Regions from separate parts of the Sphingomonas benefaciens genome, predicted to be linked through region 2. Evidence: predicted binding sites of a transcription regulator. Region 2 holds the regulator's gene; each other region holds the start of a gene.
What was found. Region 2 encodes LexA, which represses DNA repair genes until DNA is damaged. Its sites were predicted from a motif close to GTTCCNCNCTTGTTCT; they were not measured.
Positions count from the first base shown of each region.

Region 1: the regulator LexA is predicted to act here: its motif matches at 1,109-1,124, upstream of ACU5AX_RS18435 (ImuA family protein).
Region 3: the regulator LexA is predicted to act here: its motif matches at 1,110-1,125, upstream of ACU5AX_RS20490 (LexA family protein).

Region 1 covers NZ_JBREIC010000007.1:63,919-66,184, forward strand. Annotated here, with positions in the region: gene ACU5AX_RS18420 (hypothetical protein) at 1-127, shown strand, start outside; gene ACU5AX_RS18425 (hypothetical protein) at 387-590, opposite strand; gene ACU5AX_RS18430 (hypothetical protein) at 631-969, opposite strand; gene ACU5AX_RS18435 (ImuA family protein) at 1,143-1,904, shown strand; gene ACU5AX_RS18440 (Y-family DNA polymerase) at 1,819-2,266, shown strand, end outside.
Region 2 covers NZ_JBREIC010000001.1:693,503-695,768, reverse strand. Annotated here, with positions in the region: gene ACU5AX_RS03285 (ComEC/Rec2 family competence protein) at 1-656, shown strand, start outside; gene lexA (transcriptional repressor LexA) at 941-1,630, opposite strand; gene ACU5AX_RS03275 (molybdopterin molybdotransferase MoeA) at 1,689-2,266, opposite strand, start outside.
Region 3 covers NZ_JBREIC010000011.1:25,630-27,895, reverse strand. Annotated here, with positions in the region: gene ACU5AX_RS20495 (Ros/MucR family transcriptional regulator) at 1-184, opposite strand, end outside; gene ACU5AX_RS20490 (LexA family protein) at 1,209-1,526, shown strand; gene ACU5AX_RS20485 (hypothetical protein) at 1,632-2,266, opposite strand, start outside.

The DNA.
Region 1 (2,266 bases), on a different contig from region 2:
CGTCGCGCTGATGCTCGACAAGCTCGAGGACCACGACGTCACGGTGATTTACGAGACCGTTGGCGGGGTAGGGCCGATCGGTGATCTGGCGGCTGAAGCTATGAAGAACCGCAACATCGATCTCTGAGAGGCGACCTGCCGCGGCGCGCTAGTGGGTGTCTTGGAAGAGGGCTCTACCGACCTCGATGCCGCTCAAAAAGGTCAGTATCCAGCATGTCACGAGATAGCCTCTGCGCTCAGCCTTTGTGCGCTCGTTCCACCACCCGTAGAAGTCCTGCATCTGATCCATTTGTTCGTGTCAGGTAGAACAACCCTGCCGCTATCGGGATGAACCAGGCGGCGACGGAGAAAAACAAACGGGGCGCTTCCCAGCGCCCCGTCCGCAATCACTTCATCGACATACCCGACATGTCATGGCCGGCATGATCGCCGCCCTTCATGTCCTTGCAGCAGTCGCTTTTGCCGTCTTTGCAGCAGTCCTTACCGTCTTTGCAGCACTCCTTGCCGGCGCAGCAATCGGCCGCAGCGAAGGCCGTGGCGGGAACGAGCGAGAGAGCGATAGCGGCGGCAACAAACTTGATGGTCTTCATGTGAGCATTCCTTGAAATGTGATCGTTGGATGTTGGTCGATCACACCGCTCGCGGGGGCGGGGGAGCAGGGCCACCGCGGTGACCTTCAAGATGCGGATAAGCGGCCATGATCGGCGAACCGGCGACAGCCGGCGCGATTGTGGCGGCGAGAGACGGATGCGGATCGACAGCAATGCAACCGCCAATGCACGCCTGTGAGGAAGCGCCCTTGATCGGCTTCTTCACGGGCTGATCGCAGCCAGCCATCATCTGCATATCAGCTGCGGCGATCGGCGCCGCAGCGACTGCAACGGCCTCGCAAACCGGCCCGACCCGCAGGACAAGCATCACCGCCAGGAACGATAGCGCAAGAGCGCGAACAAGGCGGCCGAGGCTCATGAGCTCGCTATAAAGCGTCCGCATCGGCCTGGTCTACAAAGCTTTTGCGGAAGAGTGAGATCGGCCGTTCGGCTTGACGCTGGCGCCTTATGGCACGGGGTAGAAACGCAAACCCACTTGACCAACAGCCCGCGTTAACGGAACATAAAGGGAACAAGTAGAGTCTAGCCCTTATGCCCGCCGCCCTTTCTTCCGTCGCACCAACCATAGCGCATGTGCGGACGATCGCCACACCCGCGACCGACTTCCGCGTCATGCCGTTTGGCGTCGACGCGATCGACGGGCGACTTGGGGCAGGGGGCCTCCGAGCTGGCGCGTTGCACGAAGCGACGGCGCAGAGCGGTACGATGGTCGACGACGCGGCAACGACCCTCTTCCTCGCGAGCATCGCCGCACGTGAAGCTGCTGCGACAGGCGGGCCGGTACTGTGGGCGAGCTGCCGCGCCGACCTGTATGCACCGGCGCTGGAGCAGATCGGACTACCGGCCGCAGCCGTGATCCATGCCCAACCGCGTGATGATGCGGCCCTCCTGGCGGTGATCGAGGATGCGGTGCGTGACGGCACACCGTCTGCGATCGTCGCGGAGGCGAGCAAGGTTTCCATGGTCGCGACCCGACGTCTGCAGCTGGTCGCGGCCGAGGCTGACATGCCCGTCCTACTTCTACGTCGTCGACGCGGTCTGGGCGAGGATCCGCTTGCCGAACCATCTGCGGCCTGGACCCGCTGGAGGATCGGCACCGCGCCGTCCGAGCGGCTTGAGGTCGCGGGTGTAGGAAGGGCGAGATGGGCAGTTGAGTGCGCTCGCCAGCGTGGGGGTGAGGGGTTCTCCCTGATTGTGGAGGGCAGCGATGAGACGGGTCGTCTCGCTGTTCCTGCCGGACTTGGCCATCGAGCGGCTGAGACGGTTGGAACGGTCCGCTTCGCGGCAGCCTGAACGGCCGGTCCTCGAGCTGCCGGTAGATGACGACCCCGGCGCCTGTTCGGTGCCGCGGGGCGGCGGTTGGCGGCCAGGCGCGCGGTGGGCACGCGAGGGCCTGCCTTCCCGCGCCGACGTCGAGACGCAGATTGCGGCGCTGCCAACGCACGCGCAGCCGCCCATGCGCGAGCTCGGCCGGCGATCGGAGGCAGCAAGCCACCCTTATAAGACCGTAATCGCAGGGCATCCGGGGCGGAAAGCATCGCCATTGGATATTAAAACCGATGGCCTTCCACCCTTGGCGCTCATTGGCAAGGCTGGCCGGCGCGAGGAGGTGGTTGCTGCGTGCGAAGGCGCGCGGGCGCTTGGCATTCATCCCG
Region 2 (2,266 bases):
GGTTGGGTGTGCTGCCGCTCGTCCTGGGTTGCGGCTGGATCCTGATCAGCCCGCCGCCCGATCTGCTGGTAACAGGCGATGGCCGGCATCTGGCGGCGCGCACCCGTGACGGCCTGTCGATCCTGCGCGACCGCGCCGGCGATTACACACGGGCGATGTTGAGCGAGACGGGCGGTGTCGATGGAGAGCCGGCCTTCCTCGCGGACAGCACCGCGGCGCACTGCACGCGCGATGCCTGCGTCATCGCGTTGGACCGCGGCGGGCGCCGATGGCGGGTGCTGGCGACACGGAGCCCCTATCCGCTGCCCTGGCCGACGCTGATCGCGGCATGTCGGCAGGCGGATATCGTGATCAGCGAACGGCGGCTGCCGCGTGGCTGCACGCCCCGCTGGCTGAAGCTCGACGCGCCGGTGCTGGCGGAAACGGGTGGGGTGGCGGTGACCCTCGCTACGCGTCGGATCGTCACCGTGCGCCAATCCGGCGACGCACACCCTTGGCTGCATCCGCCCGTCGCACGCCCGGCCGCAGCGGTGCTGTATCGACCGGACGGCTGGCGCGGCCGGAACATCGTGACGCAATGTCACGGTGGCGGCTGCCGATCCCGCGTGACCTATCGCCATGACAAGACGTCGCCGCCGACAAACGCGTCACGCTGACGAGCCGAGACCCGAGAGGTCAACGACGAACGCTGGAAGCCCATGCCGCGGCCTGGCCTCGCTACGCGACCGCTCACCTGCGGATCTGGGGTGCCCCCACGTCACAGGCGGGGACCGACCCGGACGCCGCGTCGGCGACTGCAAAGCGCATCGGCGGTCGATCGGTGGCATCGTACGACCGAAGCAAGCGCCACCAATGGCGGGGAATGCGCCCTAGCGTCTGTCCCAAACCGGGACATTCCGGTGTCGTGCTTGTCACTGCCTCGCGAACTGACGCAGCAACTTCAATCGTAACGCCGCAGGATGCCCGACAGCTTGCCCTGCACGCGCACGATGTCCGGCGTGTAACGCTGCGGTTCGTACGCCCGATTGGCCGGATCGAGGCGGATCATCGCACCTTCCCGGCGGAAGTATTTGAGCGTCGCCTCGCTCTCCTCGATCAGCGCGACGACGATCTCGCCATCGCGAGCGGTTTCGGTCCGGCGGATCAGCGCATAGTCGCCGTCGAGGATGCCCGCCTCGACCATGGAATCGCCGGACACTTCGAGCGCGTAATGCTCGCCTGAGCCGAGCAGCGCGGCGGGTACCGCGAGCATCGAACTGCCCTCGAACGCCTCGATCGGCACGCCGGCCGCGATCCGGCCATGCAGCGGGATCTCGACCACGTCGTTGGCCGGCTGCGGCGCCGGGCGCACGTTGCCGCGTGCCGCAGGGGCAGGCACGGATGCGGCCGCCGCAGGCGCTGCCTTGCGCTCGGGCCGCTCCGGCATGCGGAGCACCTCCAGCGCCCGCGCCCGATTGGGCAGACGGCGGATGAAATGTCGTTCTTCCAGCGCGCTGATCAACCGGTGCACACCGGATTTGGACTTGAGGTCGAGCGCTTCCTTCATTTCCTCGAACGACGGGGAAACGCCGGTTTCCTCCAGCCGATCGTTGATGAAGCAGACGAGCTCGTGCTGCTTGCGCGTGAGCATTGGGCGGTCCTTCCCGTCAGAACAGACGCGGAACTTCTAGGGAACGGACCGGCGCTCGTCAAGCGATCATGAGGATTTCTGCCGAGTCGCCCGTCTGCGCGGCCGGGGCGCCGGCGGGGCGGACGATCAAGCAATGCGACCGCGCAAGCGTCAACAGCATCGAACTGTCCTGTATGGTCGACGCATATGCGCGGCCTTCGCGAAGTTCGGCGCGCAGATAGTCGGTGCGGCCGCCGTTCGCCGGCAGACTTTCGCCAAGGATCGTGCTGGTCGTGCGCGGCAGCGGGTTCCGGGCGCCGGCGAGATGCGCGATCACCGGCCGCACGAACAGCGTCGCGGTGACAAAGGCCGAGACCGGATTGCCCGGCAGGCCGAGCACCAGCGCCGCGCCGATCCGGCCGGCCATCATCGGCTTGCCCGGCCGTAACGCGATGCGCCAGAAATCGATCGCGCCGCCGGCGGCCTCCAGCGCCGGCCGGACGAGGTCGTGGTCGCCGACCGACGCGCCGCCGGTGGTGACGATCAGGTCGGCGTCGACGCCGGCGAAGGCATCGCGCAAGGTGACGAGATCGTCGGGCAGGATGCCGAGGTCGACGAGGTCGATCGGCAGGTCGGCGAGCATCGCCGCCAGCATCG
Region 3 (2,266 bases), on a different contig from region 2:
TTGCTATCGAAGCCTGTTCGGCGGAAGCACTACCGCCATCGGCAAGTGCGCACACGGTTTCATGCATCTTCTGAAGAAAGGCCGGGACGTCTTCGGGAGTGACGCGATTGTGCTGGTTACCCAGCCAAGCGATCGTCAACTCGGTCGCGAGTTCGACGGGATGGGTTGCGTATTCGTCTGCCATGCTTGCTCCTCTGGCGGATGGATCACCCTGAAACTGTAGGGCGGGGAAGCAATGATTAGCAATCGGCGTGACGATGATATTTTAGGCTTTTCAACAAATGTCGGGTGAGGCCACTGCTTGAGCGGCATTGCCCTGCATCAACGTTTCTTCATGTCTGTCGATGCAGCGTATCTGGAAACGATCCAATGAGAACACGGGATTTGACATAAATCCCCGTCAGGGCTAAAACACAAGAAGTGGCCCGCGATTAAATCGCGGGCCACCCTCTAGTCGCCACTAGATCGCCACCCCCGTCCAGAGTTGCAATTTGCGGGGTAAGCCCGGTGTGAACGGGCCCCCTCGACGCATCCCGAAGGATGCGCTTCGGGGGGTGGGTGGTGGCGCTATAATCCCAAATCCATGGCCGGTCAACACGACATTAAGATGTCGGCTACGATCCTCAATTTGTAGCCTACAATATGTAGGCGAAGCTCATAACGTCGAACAGAAATCGCTTTAAGAGCGAAACCAAGCCTAAATCATATAGCGCATCTTTTGCACACCGAATTATTCCGCTTATCGTGCACCAACGTGGATACCAACGATCCATAAGAGTAGAAATTAGAATTCCACGTTAGATATCCACCAAAGAATGCCGCATTAAAATTAGGCGTAATATCGAAAGCCGAAATGTCGATCGAAAAATCCCTTACGAAGCGCACGTGGATCGCACGTCGAAGCCTCGTCGAACCACGTACGCGGTGAACGTAGCGAATTTCGCCAACGATAGCGAAGTAACTTCCGTCGATCACCGAACTGGCCGTCGAGAAGGCGAGCGCAACGCAAACGATGCCGACGCGCTGCAACAGGATGCAGTGCGATGCAACGCGTTGCACCGGGGCACAATCGATCAGCACCGCGCTTCGTCGCAGGATAGAAATCAGACGTTCTCAATATGTTCCGATCGACGGTAGGAGCGGAGGAATGACGCCGCGCCTGTCTTTCGCATCCAATCAGCCCATTCCCGTCGCCGCGGTGCCGGCCGATCTGCGCCTGCGGAGCGTCGGGGCGGCCGGCGTCGGCGCATGACTGGCAGGAGGATGCGATCGACCTGATCGAGCTGCTGCGCCTCGATCGCGCCGCGAGCTTCGTCGTCCGGGTTGGCGGCAGCTTGATGGTCGATGCCGGCCTCTACGATAACGACGTCGTCGTGGTCGACCGGGACGCCAAGCCGGTCAACGGCCGTATCGTCATCGCGATCGTCGACCGCGGCTTTGTTGTCCGCCAGCTCGTCATCCGCGAGGGCATGCCGTATCTCGAAGCGCGCAACGCGCGCATGCCAGTCCTAGCATCTGTGATATAAAGGGTTTGGATTACCGCAGCGATCAAAGCGCTTGAACAGCCCACAAGTGAACAAGTTGGATTTACAACCCGCCGTATGGGCTGAAGCTCTTTTAACGACTCAGCGTCAGAACGCGGCTTCGAACCGCGTGATGATCTCGACGTTCAGCGACTGAGCTTCGACACAGGTTTCAGCGCGCTCGATGAACCGGCTGTCGAGCGCCATCATCGGCGTAATGGTTTGGCTCTCACTGCGCCGAACGAGCCCCTCGACGATCTGGACGATCCGCAGCAGTTCCGAAGGGTCGAGGATGTGAAGATAGCCGCGCGTCGCCTTCACGAACTCCACCATCATGTCGAACCCAAACTTTGGTGGCAGCAACCTTAGGTCGGGCACGAGGATAATTGCGTGGATCGGCTGGGTGCGCTCAACCTCTTGCTCGCGGCCGTCGAGGTCGTAGATCGTCGCGCCGTCCCGTATTTGGCGGGCCGCACCCTTCAGCTGCTTGAGCCCCTTCTTGATGCTGGCAAGAACATTCTTGCTGAGCTTGGTGCGGTCGGGAAGCTCGGGACGATTGAACAGCTTGAGCGCCTTGGACTCGAAGATGAACGTGCCGCCCGAGTAGCCGAGGAGAATGTCGGTCAGCTCGCGGAAACGGCCGCTCTTCATGATCTGCGGCTGGTCGATGATGACGTCGGGATGCAGATTGTCAGCGAGCCAGATGACGAGCTTCTCCTGCTGGCGACCTTCGTCAAGATCGA